2 regions of the Psychrobacillus psychrodurans genome follow, and region 1 is predicted to be linked to the other one. Evidence: a T-box and tRNA genes for the amino acid it is inferred to sense, from the RefSeq annotation. Region 1 holds a T-box; the other holds one or more tRNA genes.
The links. A T-box is a leader RNA that pairs with one kind of tRNA and senses whether it is charged. The one in region 1 lies ahead of ileS (isoleucine--tRNA ligase), so its partner is inferred to be a tRNA-Ile.

Region 1 (8,433 bases):
ATTACCAAAACCATTATCGAGAGAAGAAGAACGAGAGATGCTACTGGCGTTTATGGATGGCGATGAACATGCTAGAGATGTATTAATTGAACGAAACTTAAGATTAGTTGTTTACATTGCGAGAAGATTTGATCAGACAAATACTAATATAGAAGACCTTATTAGTATAGGTTCAATCGGACTTATTAAGGCTGTAGAGACGTTTAATCTAGAAAAAGGTATCAAGCTCGCAACTTACGCATCAAGATGTATAGAGAACGAAATTTTAATGCATTTACGTAAGACAAATCGTATGAAGTCAGAAGTATCTTTTGATGAACCTTTAAATTCTGATTCTGACGGGAATGAACTATTACTATCAGATATTTTAGGTACTAGCGAGGATTTAATCATTGAAGATGTGGAGAAAAAACTAGAGCGTCAACATGTATTTGAAGCAATAAATTTACTTGGAAATAGGGAGAAGTACATTATGCAATGTCGGTTCGGTTTAAATGGTAAAGAAGAAATGACTCAAAAAGAAGTAGCTGATCATTTAGGTATTTCGCAATCATATATATCACGTTTAGAAAAAAAAATCATTTTAGATTTAAAGGAGCTGTTAAACGAACCAATTGCCTAATGGGTGAAATTGGATAGAAACGTATAGAATAATCTTTTCTTTCCCGGACAAACTGACTTAGAACAATTAAAAAGTCCGGAGGAAGATCTATGACGAGAACAAAAGTTGAATTATGCGGCATTGATACATCTAAGCTTCCTTTACTTAAGCATGAAGAAATGAAAGAATTGTTTATCCGTTTACAATCTGGTGAAGAATCTGTTAAAGATGAACTGGTAATGTGTAATTTAAGGCTAGTTTTAAGCCTAGTTCAAAGGTTTGCTTACCGAGGAGAGCAAGCAGATGATTTGTTTCAAGTTGGTTGTATTGGGCTCATCAAATCAATTGAGAATTTCGATTTAAAGCATAACGTCCGTTTTTCTACGTATGCAGTTCCTATGATTATTGGAGAAATAAAAAGACATTTACGTGATCATCATTCAGTACGAGTATCAAGATCGTTAAGAGATATTGCATATAAAGCTATGAAAGCAAAGGAACAGTTTATCAACGAACATTTACAAGAACCAACCTTGGATGACTTATCAAAAGAGTTAGATATTTCAGTGGAGGATATATTAATTGCTTTAGATGCTATTCAAGATCCTGTATCTTTACAAGAACCAATATTCAGTGATGGTGGAGACGCTATTTATATGATGGACCAATTATGCGATAATGATGTATCCGAAGATCAATGGGTAACTTATTTTACTGTGAAGGATAGTTTTCAGAAGCTAGATACAAGACAAAAGAAAATATTAACGAAGAGAATTTACTATGGAGCTACACAAACTGAAATAGCGATGGACTTAGGTTTATCGCAGGCACAAATTTCACGATTAGAGAAAAGTGCCTTATCAACTATTCAAAGCCAATTGAATCCATAAGTTATTTAGCAAAAACGCTTTTTCTTTTTTTTCGAAGAAGCGTTTTTCTGTTGTTATAAATTTCTTAAGAACAACAAGTTAGCTCCTGTGATTTGGGTGGAGCATAATCGTAGTTACTTTTGGTCCGGCAGAAAACACTTTTTAAAAATCAATCTGGATTTTTTTCTTTTTTGAAAAAAAGCGTTTTTTTCATTTTCATTCATATAATGAATAAAGGGGGTTAATGATGAAATTTTCAGATGCGCAGCAAAAAGAAGTAATAGAAGCAAAGAGTGGGCAATTACTCGGCTATATTGTAGATGCAGAAATTGATAAAGAAACTGGTTATATTATTTCATTTTTAGTAGAAGAAAATGGAGCGTATCCAACTTTTTTTAATAAAAAAAGAGACACAAAGAAAATAGCCGTACAAAATATAGCGATAATTGGAAAAGATGTTATAATTGTATCAAAAACATAGACTTACAATGTTCATCATTGATAAAACGGCTTTTCATTGATACAATAAACAAAAACAATTGATGAAAAGTTGGGTTTCGAATGACAAACGTACAACAAAACTTAGAACAAATTCAACAGCGTATGCAAAATGCATGCGACCGAGGTAATAGAAAGATAGAAGATATTACATTAATAGCAGTAACAAAAGAAGTTTCAGTTAGTCGAACAAACGAGGTAATAGAAAATGGTATACGGCATTTGGGAGAAAATCGACCAGAGGGTTTACAGAAAAAGTTAGATGCCATTTCTAATGATGTTGGGTGGCATTACATAGGTTCATTGCAAACAAGAAAAGTTAAATCAGTTATTAACCATATAAATTTCCTGCATTCATTAGACCGGATGAGTTTAGCGGATGAAATTGAGAAAAGAGCTACCTCCACAAAGGATTGTTTTGTACAAGTAAACGTATCCCAAGAAGAGTCAAAACATGGGCTTGCTTTTGAAGAAGTGGAAGCATTTGTAGATCAGCTTAAAAACCATAAACGTATTCGCATTATTGGATTGATGACAATGGCACCTAATACGGAAGATGACACAATCATTCGAAATGTTTTCCGCAGATTGAAACAACTCCAAAGTAAAATTGCAGCTAAACAAATAGCAGGCGCCCCATGTACAGAACTTTCCATGGGAATGTCTGGAGATTATGAAATAGCAATAGAAGAAGGTGCAACATTTATTAGAGTCGGAACAGCATTGGTTGGAAAAGAGAGGGAGGGAATGGTATGAGCATGAAAAACTGGATGAAAAATTTCTTCTACTTAGATGAAGATGAGGAAGCATCAGAAGCGCAGCAACCAAGACCTCAACAGCAAAAAACAGTTGATAATAATATAAAACAACAGACTGTAAAGTCTGCTCCTAAAGAACGTAAATTCAATACGATTCCAAAGGATATGAACACTCCTAATCTCGTTAGTATTCAAAATGTCCAAAAGTCTTCAAAAGTAATATTGATAGAGCCGAGAGTATACGCAGAAGCACAAGATATATCTGAACACTTAAAAAGTAAAAAGGCTGTGATTGTAAATTTGCAACGTATTGATAAGGAGCAGGGAATTCGAATAATCGACTTTTTAAGTGGGACAGTGTACGCTTTAGGTGGAGACATACAAAGAATAGGTACGGATATATTCCTTTGTGCACCAGATTCTGTTGAAGTCGATGGTGCAATATCGGATTATTACTATAATGACTTAGATTAACAGAGGAGTATTTAAATTATGGGATTAGTTTTATCTTTAATAAGTTGGGGTGTTCAAATTTATACGTATGCATTAATAGCGTATATTTTAATGTCATGGGTTCCGAGCATTCAACAATCAGGTTTTGGAAAGTTTTTAGGGAGAATATGTGAGCCATACTTAGAACCATTTAGAAAAATTATTCCTCCATTAGGGATGATTGATATCTCACCAATCGTGGCAATTTTTGTATTAAACCTAGCAATGACGGGCATATATTATATAGCTAATATAGTTGTCTAACCTCACTTTCGTGGGGTTTTTTACTATAGTCGAAAGGGAAATATTAATATGGAAAATGTATTGCAACATTTTAGAAAAGAAGAACAGCCTTTTATAGAACAGGTTGTGAGTATGATGCGGGAAGTTGAGGATCGATATGCTCCTAAGTTGACGGACTTTCTAGACCCAAGGCAGCAATTTATCTTAGACTCGATTCGTAGGCAATATGAAGAGATTGACTCTAGCGCTCAAGGTGCACTAGAGGATGCGGAAAGAAGAAGAGTCTTATTGTTTCCTTCTTATTATACTCCATCTGATAACGATTTCTCTTCGAAAGTAGTGGAAGTTCATTATCCTACTAAATTTGTAACGCTAAAGCACAAGGATGTTCTTGGTTCAATGATGTCACTAGGAATTGATCGTAGTAAATTTGGTGATATACGTGTACAAGATGGAGCCATTCAGTTCGTCGTTGCCTTAGAGGTTTTAGATTACGTTCGAGCTAATTTCACATCTATTGGGAAAGTGAAAGTTCATATAAATGTGATAGAAGATCCAATCGATTATTTTGTTCAACAGGAGGAATGGATAACTGATACTTTAACGGTTAGTTCCCTTAGGTTAGACACAGTGATTGCTTCAGTTTTTAATATTTCGCGTCAAAAATCAGCATCCCTTATTCAAGGTGGTAAGGTCAAAGTGAACTGGTCAGAAAAGGATCAGGTATCTCTTGAGTTACAAGAACTTGATTTACTTTCTATTAGAGGGCATGGAAGAGTAAAATTAATAATGATTGAAGGAAGAACAAAAAAAGATAAATTACGACTTCAAATAGGTAGGTTAGAACTTAAAAACTAATTTTTATAAGAATATTTCAAATTTAGATGTATTCACCTTCTTGGAAATGTATAATGTAAGAAAGAATAGAAGAATAGTAAGTAAAGGAGATGTTAAAATGCCACTAACACCACTTGATATACATAACAAGGAATTTGGTAAAGGATTTAGAGGATACAATGAAGACGAAGTAAATGAATTCCTTGATCAAATTATGAAAGATCTTGAAATATTGATGAAAGAAAAAAAGGAATTAGAAACAAAGCTTAAAACTTCAAGCGAAAAGGTTGGTCATTTTACTTCAATTGAAGAGACATTACATAAGTCAATTGTCGTTGCACAAGAGGCAGCAGAAGAGGTTCGTCGCAATTCACAAAAAGAAGCGAAGCTAATTGTGAAAGAGGCAGAAAAAAATGCTGACCGGATTGTTAACGAAGCATTAACTAAGGCTAGAAGGATTGCATTGGAAATCGAGGATTTGAAAAAACAATCAAAAGTTTTCCGTAATCGTTTTAAAATGTTAGTCGAAGCCCAGCTAGATTTGATCAACACAGATGACTGGAATCATTTAATGGAATATGATGTGGATACAGAAGCAATTGATCGTATATCTGTTACGGAAGATTAACATTTCTTGACTCATAGCCATACTTTACCTATAATAATTTCATATCATATAATATGCGTTGAAAAAGACGTCTAAAATAGATTTCGACAAAGCGACTTGAGGGTGGTGAGAGCTCAGGGGAGAATCTTATTTAGAATATCACTTTGGAGCAAGGGCACTGAACATGTAGTAAGTGTCTTCGGTTAGTGCCCCGTTATGGCATTCTAAGCGGCGATTTTTATACAAATCGCAAGTAGGGTGGTACCGCGAGCATAACTCCTCGTCCCTTTTAGGGATGTGGAGTTTTTTTGTTTTTGCCACTCCTATATAGTACTCATGCTTTTAATAATTAGGAGGTTATAAGATGGAATACAAAGATACGTTATTAATGCCAAAAACTGATTTCCCTATGCGTGGAAATTTACCAGTGAAAGAAGTAGAAATTCAAACTAAATGGGCAGATCAGGATATTTATAAAAAAGTACAGGATCATACAAAAGATCGTCCGTTTTTTGTATTACATGATGGACCACCTTATGCCAATGGCGATCTTCATATGGGTCATGCATTAAATAAAGTATTAAAAGATATGATTGTCCGTCACAAGTCTATGTCAGGCTTCCATGCACCTTACGTTCCAGGCTGGGATACACATGGTCTACCAATCGAGCAAGCACTAACCAACAAAGGTGTAAAACGTAAAGAGATGTCTTTAGCAGAGTTTAGAAAGCTTTGTGAGGAGTATGCATATCAACAAATTGACAATCAACGCTCACAATTCAAACGTTTGGGTGTTCGTGGAGACTGGGATAATCCATATGTTACTTTAACTCCTGCATTTGAATCACGTCAAATCGAAGTATTCGGTGCAATGGCTAAAAAAGGATATATTTATAAAGGGTTAAAGCCTGTTTACTGGTCACCATCAAGTGAATCAGCATTGGCTGAAGCAGAAATTGAATACCAAGATAAAAAATCACCATCTATTTATGTAAGCTTTGAGGTGACTGAAGGTAAAGGAGTTCTGGAAGAAGGAACAAAATTTATCATTTGGACTACAACACCTTGGACAATTCCTGCAAACCTAGCTATTTCCTTGCATCCTAAAGTTGAGTATGCAGTTGTTAATACGAAAGGTTCTAAATTTGTCGTTGCATTAGATTTAGTAAAATCTGTTGCGGAAGAATTAGGCTGGGAAGAATATACAGTAGAACGTACACTGGAAGGTAAGGAAATGGATCGTCTCGTAGCGAAACATCCATTATACGATCGTGATTCTCTTATCATTTTAGGAGAGCATGTAACAACTGAATCAGGGACTGGATGTGTTCATACAGCTCCTGGACACGGGGAAGATGACTTTTACGTTGGAAAAGCTTACGGCTTAGATGTTCTTTGTCCAGTTGATGACCGCGGTGTAATGACTGCTGAAGCACCTGGTTTTGAAGGATTATTTTATGACACAGCTAACAAAGCGATTACTGAAGCTTTAGAGGCTGCAGGTGCGCTTGAGAAACTTACATTTATTACACATTCATATCCGCATGACTGGCGTACAAAAAAACCAGTTATTTATCGTGCTACAGCACAATGGTTTGCTTCTATTGAGGCATTTAGAGATGAATTGTTACAAGCTATTCGAGATACCAAGTTTACTCCTGCATGGGGGGAGACTCGTCTATTTAACATGATTCGTGATCGTGGAGACTGGTGTATTTCTCGTCAGCGTGTATGGGGAGTTCCAATTCCAGTATTTTATGGGGAAGATGGAGAACCGATTCTGACAGAAGAGACTATTTCACATGTTTCTAAACTATTCCGTGAGCACGGTTCAAATATTTGGTTTGAAAAAGAAGCAAAGGAATTACTACCAGAAGGATTTACACATGCTGGAAGTCCGAATGGTATCTTTACTAAAGAAACAGATATTATGGATGTATGGTTCGATTCTGGTTCATCTCATCAAGGTGTTCTAGAAGAACGCGACGATTTAGTATTCCCAGCTGACTTATATCTAGAGGGATCGGATCAATATCGTGGTTGGTTTAACTCTTCGTTAATAACAAGTACGGCTATGTTTGGTCACGCTCCTTACAAAGGTTTGTTAAGCCATGGTTTCACATTGGATGGAAATGGACGTAAAATGAGTAAATCTTTAGGAAACGTAATCGTTCCTTCTAAAGTGATAAATCAGTTAGGCGCAGACATTGTACGTTTGTGGGTAGCTTCTGTAGATTATACAGCAGATGTACGTGTATCAGATGCGATCTTCAAACAGGTATCAGAAGTATATCGTAAAATCCGTAATACATTCAGATTCTTACATGGTAATATTAGTGACTTCCATCCTGTTAATAATCGTGTGGAATTCAAGGATCTTCGTGAAGTGGATCAGTATATGTACATGAAACTTCAAGAAGTAATTACAACAGTAAGAGCTGCATATGATCGCTACGATTTTGCAAGTGTATATCATACGGTGAATAACTTTGTATCAAGTGAGTTAAGTTCATTCTACTTAGATATTGCAAAAGATGTTGTGTATATCTATGGTGAGGACCACTCGGATCGTCGTGCTATGCAAACAGTTATGTATGATACATTATTAGCTTTACTAAAATTAGTAACACCTATTTTGCCTCATACGACAGATGAGCTTTGGGCTTATTTAGAGCATGAAACTGCGGAAAGTGTTCAATTAACGGATATGCCAGAAGCTGTTGATTATCCTGAATTCAAGGATTTAGCAGCTAAGTGGGATAAAATTATGGAATTACGTGATGATATATTAAAAGCACTAGAAGAAGCGCGTAATGCAAAAACAATCGGTAAATCATTAGAAGCTAAAGTAGCTTTATATGTAAATGATGACTATAAAGCACTGTTTGAAACAGATGCCATTGACTTTGCACAATTGTTCATTGTTTCTAAATTTGAATTAGGCGGTGCACCGTCTGAAGCACCAGCAAACAGCTTAGTATTAGAGCATGCTTCTGTTGTGGTAGAAAAAGCAGATGGTGAAAAATGTGAGCGTTGTTGGACAATTTCCGAAACAGTTGGTACAAGTGAAGCACACCCAACTTTATGTGCACGTTGCGCAGAGGTTGTTAAGTAAATAAAACAAAGAAATGTGGTCCAATTATTTGGATCACATTTTTTATAGGAAACAGGATAGAGAGCCCTTAATTTTAAAGGAAAAGCCCTTAAGTGTTTTCGGATAGTCCATAAATCACTTTTAATAATCCATAAATTCAATATAGCCCTTAAATTATCTACTATAGTCCTTAACATCGAGCAAATAGCCCATAAAACGGTTATCCTTTCAACTCTTATGGTACATAATCGATGTTGAAATTGTGACTGCTCTTTTACGTATTGCATGGTTCTGTGTTAAACTAGATGGAGAGTGTTCAATTTTGCTGAAAAGAATTTGTTATGTGGGGGAAATAATGTGTGGAAATTTTATGGACTGGCGGCCTTTGTCATTGCATTAGATCAATGGACAAAATGGCTAGTCGTTAAAAATAT
Region 2 (8,433 bases), 1.4 Mb from region 1:
GATTCATCTGTTCGGATTCACGAATAATTTTAATCGCATCCTGACGAGGCTCTCCTCCTAATGCAGGTGTTGGGTGTAAAGCTTGTACTAATTCAAATAATGAAGACTCCTTTTTAAGGTCTCCTTCAATTGGAGAATATAGATGTTGGATATCTCTAATCTTCATAAGCTTTGGTCTAGTTGGTACTTTAATATCCTCACAATATTGCATAAATACCTTCTTAATCATTTCTACAACATATTTATGCTCACCTAAGTTTTTGGGATCTGTTAATAACGAATCTCCTAACTCTTTGTCCTCGAGAGAATTCTTCCCTCTTCTAATGGAACCCGCAAGCCCTGCAGATTGAGCTTTATTATTCTCCACTTTTACAAGTCGCTCAGGAGTTGCGCCAAAGAAGATTTTTTCATCATTCTCTAGACCAAATAAATAACTTTCTGGTTGCTCCATCGATGCATTATATATTGCCGTTGCAGGAGAAAAAGTATCATTAAATGTTAGTTTTAGAGATCGGGCAATTACTACTTTTTGTATCTCATCTTCTCGGATTCTCTTCGTTACATCCTCTACAGCGTGCAAATATTCATCTTTCAAGCGATCTTCTCGTTTGATTAGTGTTGGTTTAGCATGTACCTTTAACTCTTTTACCTGAGCAGTGTGTATTAACGCATCTCTTTCTATACGTAGTTGTTCAAAAGGTTCCATGCTTTTCACTTCATCCGTTATATAATGAATATTAACGAATGCTTGGTCATGCTGAATAACTAATTGAAATTTAGATACGACAAAGAAGGCAGAAGGGAACGTATCCCATTCCGATGAAACCTTGTTTTTAGGATCAAATGAAAATCCACCAAATAGAATTGGAGATACATCTGCCTTTTCCTTTAATGAAGACTGGCACAGTTCCTTCCACTTCGTATCAATATCCTTGTATCTATTATCTTCTAAATTATTTGCAATAATATGAGCATGTCCCAATCCTACTAAAGTTAACGTCTTCTCTTTGTTTTGCCAAAAATAACGTTTCCCTCTATATAATTCATCCCCTGCTTCAAAGAATGCCTGGGCAGACAATCTTGAGACTTCTATTGTTTCCGTATAAAAACGGTATTTTGTATCAATGGTGCCGGTGGTTTTCGGCATAAATATGACCTCCGTTTAATAACTACTCTTTTATCTAGGTTAATTAAATTACTCTACCCTTAATCATACATCTTTCTACACATTTCAGCACACATTTAGCCATAAATTTATGCTAAAATTGAGATTGGATTCTTTTAAAGGAGAGAAAAATTATGTCACATGAATTTCAAGCAGACAAAGGTTGGCGCGTTTGGTGGAAATTAACAAGGCCACATACCCTTACTGCTTCATTTGCACCTGTTTTTTTAGGTACAATGATTGCCCTATACGAGGCAAATATTGACTGGCTATTATTTATTGCTATGTTATTAGCTTGTCTTCTTATACAAGCTGCTACAAATATGTTTAACGAGTATTATGATTTTGTACGAGGACTTGATAGTGAGGAATCGGTTGGTATCGGTGGTGCCATTGTACGTAATGGTGTAAAACCCAAAACCGTTATGCAACTAGCATTATTACTATATATTATTGCTGCCGCCTTAGGAATCTATATTTGTTACGAAAGCTCTTGGCTATTGTTAATTGTCGGTGCAATTTCCATGGCCGTTGGATATTTCTACACAGGTGGACCTTATCCTATTTCTAGTACACCCTTTGGAGAACTATTTAGTGGATTGTTTATGGGGATGCTAATCGTTTTAATTGCAGTATTTATCCAAGTAGGTTCAGTACCGCTATTTGCTATTTTATTGTCTGTACCAAGTGCCCTTCTTGTTGCCGCGATAATGCTCTCTAATAATATTCGCGATCTAGTAGAAGACACAGCAGGTGGACGAAAAACGATGGCTATATTAGTTGGGCGGAAAAATGCCATTGCAATTCTAGCTGCTTATTTTGTATTATCTTATCTTTGGATAATTGGTATGGTAGTTTTACAAATAATCACTCCATGGAGTTTATTGGTCTTGTTAAGTGTGAAGAAACCAATACATGCTATTAAATTATTTAAACAAACAGAAAATCCAGTTCAAGTAGCACCAGCTATGAAAGACACTGCACTAACAAATACAATTTTTGTGTTCCTGTTAGGTATAGGTTTATTGATTGGCTATTATCTATAATAATTAAAAAACCAGAATACTAGCGTTTTGCTAGTATTCTGGTTTTTTGCTTATTTGAATGATAATAATTCTGCTTTAACTACTCCTTTTTTATCAACAAGCTTGATAATACCGATTCCTGGTGCGATATAATACGTATCGCCATTGTTTATACGAACAACTACCACGTTTTGGAATGTTCCGGCTTTTACTTTAACTGTGCTAGTAGTACTTTCCACATTTACATTATAGAAAGCTTCATCGTTGTCCTCTGTTAGATAGTATTCTTTCGTTTGTTTTCCTTCAATTAAAGGTAAAGCGAGGTCGAGTATGACCCAATCTGTATGACTTACACCAAACGCTAAACGATTTTTACGTTCAATATAAGTAAAACTATTTAGGGAATCACCTTTCTTCATTAAAAAAGCTTCAGTAATATCATATTCAGAATTATATGAATCACTAACAGTAAATTCATTTTGTGTATTTTCAGTAAAACTAGGGGAATAAACAAGCTTCATCCCTGTCTTTGGCTTAAGCCCACCAATTACTTCTTTATTAAGCAAGGCAAGCTTGCTTTTAGAAGGCGTTTCATATTTTACTTGAGAACCTTTTTGTACGTAACTACTTGCTCCTACACCATATAAACCACCATTTGTTCCCTTATACGTATAAACTCTGTATTCATCACCTTTTTTTAGTGTGCGTACTTTATTAAGTGATCCATTTGAGCCTACTTTAACTAAATTTGTGTTTGCTAGAATTGTAACCTTACCTATTTGTCCTTGTTTTAACTCAGTTTTTCCCCACATAACTTTGCTTGTGGATGCATCGACTTTCATATTACCTAGGTTGGAAATACCCAAAGCTAAAAAAGCTACAAGAACCAATTTACTAATTTTTTTTAACACTTTTAACCTCTCCCTTCGCCAAGCGTTATATCATATCTAGGTATTATCTGATATCAAAGGACATTTTGCTATATAAATGATATTAGCTTTACATACCATAACATAAGGAAAGAAATAAGAATATAAAAAAAGGTAACCAATGATTGGTTACCTTTTTTGAGTATGACCCCTACGGGATTCGAACCCGTGTTACCGCCGTGAAAGGGCGGTGTCTTAACCGCTTGACCAAGGGGCCAATATATGGCGGAGAAGGAGGGATTTGAACCCTCGCGCCGGTTGCCCGACCTACACCCTTAGCAGGGGCGCCTCTTCAGCCACTTGAGTACTTCCCCATATATGGCTCCGAAGGTAGGACTCGAACCTACGACCGATCGATTAACAGTCGATTGCTCTACCACTGAGCTACTTCGGAATAATGGTGGGCCTAAATGGACTCGAACCATCGACCTCACGCTTATCAGGCGTGCGCTCTAACCAGCTGAGCTATAGGCCCATTACTTGGAGCGGGTGAAGAGAATCGAACTCTCATCATCAGCTTGGAAGGCTGAGGTTTTACCACTAAACTACACCCGCATTACTATGGTGGCTCAGGACGGAATCGAACCGCCGACACAAGGATTTTCAGTCCTTTGCTCTACCGACTGAGCTACTGAGCCTCTTCAATTTTAAATGAAGCTAATTTTTCAAGCCAAATTTTCAATTGATATGTATTAACATTCATATATAAATGGCGGTCCCGACCGGGATCGAACCGGCGATCTCCTGCGTGACAGGCAGGCATGTTAACCGCTACACCACGGGACCATTTGGTTGCGGGGACAGGATTTGAACCTGCGACCTTCGGGTTATGAGCCCGACGAGCTACCACTGCTCCACCCCGCGACGTTAATATATTTACAAAATCTGTGGTACTTTGCTTAAGAATAATGAGACATCTTCTTCGGCTTACAGCTGCATCAATTAGATTAAAATGGAGGAGGAAGAGGGATTCGAACCCCCGCGCGGTATGACCCGCCTGTCGGTTTTCAAGACCGATCCCTTCAGCCAGACTTGGGTATTCCTCCAAGATATTGATGGTGGACCTTGCAGGACTCGAACCTGCGACCGGACGGTTATGAGCCGTCTGCTCTAACCAACTGAGCTAAAGGTCCTTAAGATGGCGGCAGAGGGAGTCGAACCCACGACCTTTCGGGTATGAACCGAGTGCTCTAGCCAACTGAGCTACACCGCCAAGATTTCAAACTTTTTATAAATGGTGGAGCCTAGCGGGATCGAACCGCTGACCTCCTGCGTGCAAGGCAGGCGCTCTCCCAGCTGAGCTAAGGCCCCGAAAATAATAACTGGTCGGGAAGACAGGATTCGAACCTGCGACCCCTTGGTCCCAAACCAAGTGCTCTACCAAGCTGAGCTACTTCCCGTCAAATATGGTGCGCTCGGCAGGACTCGAACCTGCAACCTCTTGATTCGTAGTCAAGTGCTCTATCCAATTGAGCTACGAGCGCATATGTTTTTCATAAAAGTGGTGCCGAGGACCGGAATCGAACCGGTACGGTAGTCACCTACCGCAGGATTTTAAGTCCTGTGCGTCTGCCAGTTCCGCCACCCCGGCACTTTAGTGAATCTTTGGAGCGGAAGACGAGGTTCGAACTCGCGACCCCCACCTTGGCAAGGTGGTGTTCTACCACTGAACTACTTCCGCTCGGTTATTAAATTAAATGGTGCGGGTGAAGGGAGTCGAACCCCCACGCCTTGCGGCGCTAGATCCTAAGTCTAGTGCGTCTGCCAGTTCCGCCACACCCGCATACATTATTCACTATAAAGTGATGAGCCATGTAGGATTCGAACCTACGACCCTCTGATTAAAAGTCAGATGCTCTACCAACTGAGCTAATGGCTCTAAAAATGGTGCCGGAGAAAGGACTTGAACCCTCAACCTACTGATTACAAGTCAGTTGCTCTACCAGTTGAGCTACTCCGGCAGGAGTAAATATATGGTGGAGGATGACGGGCTCGAACCGCCGACCCTCTGCTTGTAAGGCAGATGCTCTCCCAGCTGAGCTAATCCTCCTGGGTAAATTATGTATTTATTGCAAGCCCAGCGACGTCCTACTCTCACAGGGGGAGACCCCCAACTACCATCGGCGCTGAAGAGCTTAACTTCCGTGTTCGGTATGGGAACGGGTGTGACCTCTTCGCCATCATCACTAGACTTGAATAATTAATGAAAGACAAGTTTTATTATACCAACTCTGTAGAATATTACAAGAGTTATTTTAAAAAAATTTATTCTTTCAAAACTGGATAAACGACATTGTTACGTTAAACAAATTTGGTTAAGTCCTCGATCGATTAGTATTCGTCAGCTGCACGTGTCGCCACGCTTCCACCCCGAACCTATCTACCTCATCGTCTTTGAGGGATCTTACTTACTTGCGTAATGGGAAATCTCATCTTGAGGGGGGCTTCGTGCTTAGATGCTTTCAGCACTTATCCCGTCCACACATAGCTACCCAGCGATGCTCTTGGCAGAACAACTGGTACACCAGCGGTGTGTCCATCCCGGTCCTCTCGTACTAAGGACAGCTCCTCTCAAATTTCCTACGCCCACGACGGATAGGGACCGAACTGTCTCACGACGTTCTGAACCCAGCTCGCGTACCGCTTTAATGGGCGAACAGCCCAACCCTTGGGACCGACTACAGCCCCAGGATGCGATGAGCCGACATCGAGGTGCCAAACCTCCCCGTCGATGTGGACTCTTGGGGGAGATAAGCCTGTTATCCCCGGGGTAGCTTTTATCCGTTGAGCGATGGCCCTTCCATGCGGAACCACCGGATCACTAAGCCCGTCTTTCGACCCTGCTCGACTTGTAGGTCTCGCAGTCAAGCTCCCTTCTGCCTTTACACTCTTCGAATGATTTCCAACCATTCTGAGGGAACCTTTGGGCGCCTCCGTTACACTTTAGGAGGCGACCGCCCCAGTCAAACTACCCGCCTGACACTGTCTCCTACCCGGGTTACGGGTATGGGTTAGAATTTCAATACAACCAGGGCAGTATCCCACCGACGCCTCCTCCGAAGCTGGCGCTCCGGGCTCTAAGGCTCCTGCCTATCCTGTACAAGTTGCACCAAAATTCAATATCAAGCTATAGTAAAGCTCCACGGGGTCTTTCCGTCCTGTCGCGGGTAACCTGCATCTTCACAGGTACTATAATTTCACCGAGTCTCTCGTTGAGACAGTGCCCAGATCGTTACGCCTTTCGTGCGGGTCGGAACTTACCCGACAAGGAATTTCGCTACCTTAGGACCGTTATAGTTACGGCCGCCGTTTACTGGGGCTTCAATTCGCACCTTCGCTTGCGCTAAGCACTCCTCTTAACCTTCCAGCACCGGGCAGGCGTCAGCCCCTATACTTCACCTTACGGTTTTGCAGAGACCTGTGTTTTTGCTAAACAGTCGCCTGGGCCTATTCACTGCGGCTCTTCTAGGCTATGCACCCAAAAGAGCACCCCTTCTCCCGAAGTTACGGGGTCATTTTGCCGAGTTCCTTAACGAGAGTTCTCTCGCTCACCTTAGGATTCTCTCCTCGACTACCTGTGTCGGTTTGCGGTACGGGCACCTATCACCTCGCTAGAGGCTTTTCTTGGCAGTGTGAAATCAGGAACTCCGGACATACGTCCTCGCCATCACAGCTCAATGTTACAGAATGCGGATTTGCCTACATTCACACCTTACTGCTTGGACATGCATAACCAACAGCATGCTTACCCTATCCTTCTGCGTCCCCCCATTACTCAAACGGTGGTTTGGTGGTACAGGAATATCAACCTGTTATCCATCGCCTACGCCTATCGGCCTCGGCTTAGGTCCCGACTAACCCTGAGCGGACGAGCCTTCCTCAGGAAACCTTAGTCATACGGTGGACGGGATTCTCACCCGTCTTTCGCTACTCATACCGGCATTCTCACTTCTAAGCGCTCCACCAGTCCTTCCGGTCTGACTTCAACGCCCTTAGAACGCTCTCCTACCACTGATACCAAAGGTATCAATCCACAGCTTCGGTGATTTGTTTAGCCCCGATACATTTTCGGCGCAGCGTCACTCGACCAGTGAGCTATTACGCACTCTTTAAATGATGGCTGCTTCTAAGCCAACATCCTGGTTGTCTAAGCAACGCCACATCCTTTTCCACTTAACAAATACTTTGGGACCTTAGCTGGTGGTCTGGGCTGTTTCCCTCTTGACTACGGATCTTATCACTCGCAGTCTGACTCCCAAACATAAATCATTGGCATTCGGAGTTTGTCTGAATTCGGTAACCCGGGATGGGCCCCTAGTCCAAACAGTGCTCTACCTCCAAGATTCTAACGTTTGAGGCTAGCCCTAAAGCTATTTCGGAGAGAACCAGCTATCTCCAGGTTCGATTGGAATTTCTCCGCTACCCACACCTCATCCCCGCACTTTTCAACGTGCGTGGGTTCGGACCTCCAGTAAGTGTTACCTTACCTTCATCCTGGACATGGGTAGATCACCTGGTTTCGGGTCTACGACCACATACTCATTCGCCCTATTCAGACTCGCTTTCGCTGCGGCTCCGTCTTCTCAACTTAACCTTGCATGTAATCGTAACTCGCCGGTTCATTCTACAAAAGGCACGCTATCACCCATTAACGGGCTCTAACTACTTGTAGGCACACGGTTTCAGGATCTATTTCACTCCCCTTCCGGGGTGCTTTTCACCTTTCCCTCACGGTACTGGTTCACTATCGGTCACTAGGTAGTATTTAGCCTTGGGAGATGGTCCTCCCGGATTCCGACGGAATTTCACGTGTTCCGCCGTACTCAGGATACACTCAAGAGAGAATGAATTTTGGACTACGGGGCTTTTACCCTATCCTGCGGACCTTTCCAGATCGCTTCGTCTAACTCATTCCTTTGTAACTCTATGTAGAGTGTCCTACAACCCCAAGAGGCAAGCCTCTTGGTTTGGGCTATTCCCGTTTCGCTCGCCGCTACTCAGGGAATCGATTTTTCTTTCTCTTCCTCCAGGTACTTAGATGTTTCAGTTCCCTGGGTGTGTCTCAGATGCGCTATGTATTCACGCAAATGTACTGCTCCATTACGAACAGTGGGTTTCCCCATTCGGAAATCTCCGGATCAAAGCTCACTTACAGCTCCCCGAAGCATATCGGTGTTAGTGCCGTCCTTCGTCGACTCCTAGTGCCAAGGCATTCACCGTGCGCCCTTATTAACTTAACCTAAAAGTTAAAAAGTCTTACACGTTGTGATTACGTAAATAATCACAACAGAATTTCTTGTTGTTTATTGTTTCA

Region 2: it has a tRNA-Ile gene. The T-box ahead of ileS (isoleucine--tRNA ligase) is inferred to sense a tRNA for this amino acid. The anticodon was not compared.

What each region holds. Positions count from the first base shown of each region.
Region 1 is NZ_CP189791.1:1,306,496-1,314,928, forward strand. Features, by position in the region: gene sigE (RNA polymerase sporulation sigma factor SigE) at 1-622, shown strand, start outside; gene sigG (RNA polymerase sporulation sigma factor SigG) at 712-1,491, shown strand; gene ACQCPR_RS06075 (YlmC/YmxH family sporulation protein) at 1,718-1,951, shown strand; gene ACQCPR_RS06080 (YggS family pyridoxal phosphate-dependent enzyme) at 2,032-2,724, shown strand; gene ACQCPR_RS06085 (cell division protein SepF) at 2,721-3,200, shown strand; gene ACQCPR_RS06090 (YggT family protein) at 3,219-3,482, shown strand; gene ACQCPR_RS06095 (RNA-binding protein) at 3,531-4,319, shown strand; gene ACQCPR_RS06100 (DivIVA domain-containing protein) at 4,417-4,926, shown strand; T-box leader at 4,976-5,196, shown strand; gene ileS (isoleucine--tRNA ligase) at 5,270-8,020, shown strand; gene lspA (signal peptidase II) at 8,357-8,433, shown strand, end outside.
Region 2 is NZ_CP189791.1:2,666,599-2,675,031, forward strand. Features, by position in the region: gene ACQCPR_RS12895 (isochorismate synthase) at 1-1,147, opposite strand, end outside; gene ACQCPR_RS12900 (1,4-dihydroxy-2-naphthoate polyprenyltransferase) at 1,300-2,211, shown strand; gene ACQCPR_RS12905 (hypothetical protein) at 2,262-3,101, opposite strand; tRNA gene ACQCPR_RS12910 (tRNA-Glu) at 3,265-3,336, opposite strand; tRNA gene ACQCPR_RS12915 (tRNA-Ser) at 3,343-3,433, opposite strand; tRNA gene ACQCPR_RS12920 (tRNA-Asn) at 3,439-3,513, opposite strand; tRNA gene ACQCPR_RS12925 (tRNA-Ile) at 3,518-3,594, opposite strand; tRNA gene ACQCPR_RS12930 (tRNA-Gly) at 3,601-3,674, opposite strand; tRNA gene ACQCPR_RS12935 (tRNA-Phe) at 3,682-3,757, opposite strand; tRNA gene ACQCPR_RS12940 (tRNA-Asp) at 3,830-3,905, opposite strand; tRNA gene ACQCPR_RS12945 (tRNA-Met) at 3,909-3,983, opposite strand; tRNA gene ACQCPR_RS12950 (tRNA-Ser) at 4,073-4,165, opposite strand; tRNA gene ACQCPR_RS12955 (tRNA-Ile) at 4,176-4,252, opposite strand; tRNA gene ACQCPR_RS12960 (tRNA-Met) at 4,259-4,332, opposite strand; tRNA gene ACQCPR_RS12965 (tRNA-Ala) at 4,355-4,430, opposite strand; tRNA gene ACQCPR_RS12970 (tRNA-Pro) at 4,443-4,519, opposite strand; tRNA gene ACQCPR_RS12975 (tRNA-Arg) at 4,527-4,603, opposite strand; tRNA gene ACQCPR_RS12980 (tRNA-Leu) at 4,622-4,710, opposite strand; tRNA gene ACQCPR_RS12985 (tRNA-Gly) at 4,726-4,800, opposite strand; tRNA gene ACQCPR_RS12990 (tRNA-Leu) at 4,818-4,902, opposite strand; tRNA gene ACQCPR_RS12995 (tRNA-Lys) at 4,926-4,998, opposite strand; tRNA gene ACQCPR_RS13000 (tRNA-Thr) at 5,005-5,080, opposite strand; tRNA gene ACQCPR_RS13005 (tRNA-Val) at 5,094-5,169, opposite strand; rRNA gene rrf (5S ribosomal RNA) at 5,195-5,310, opposite strand; rRNA gene ACQCPR_RS13015 (23S ribosomal RNA) at 5,431-8,359, opposite strand.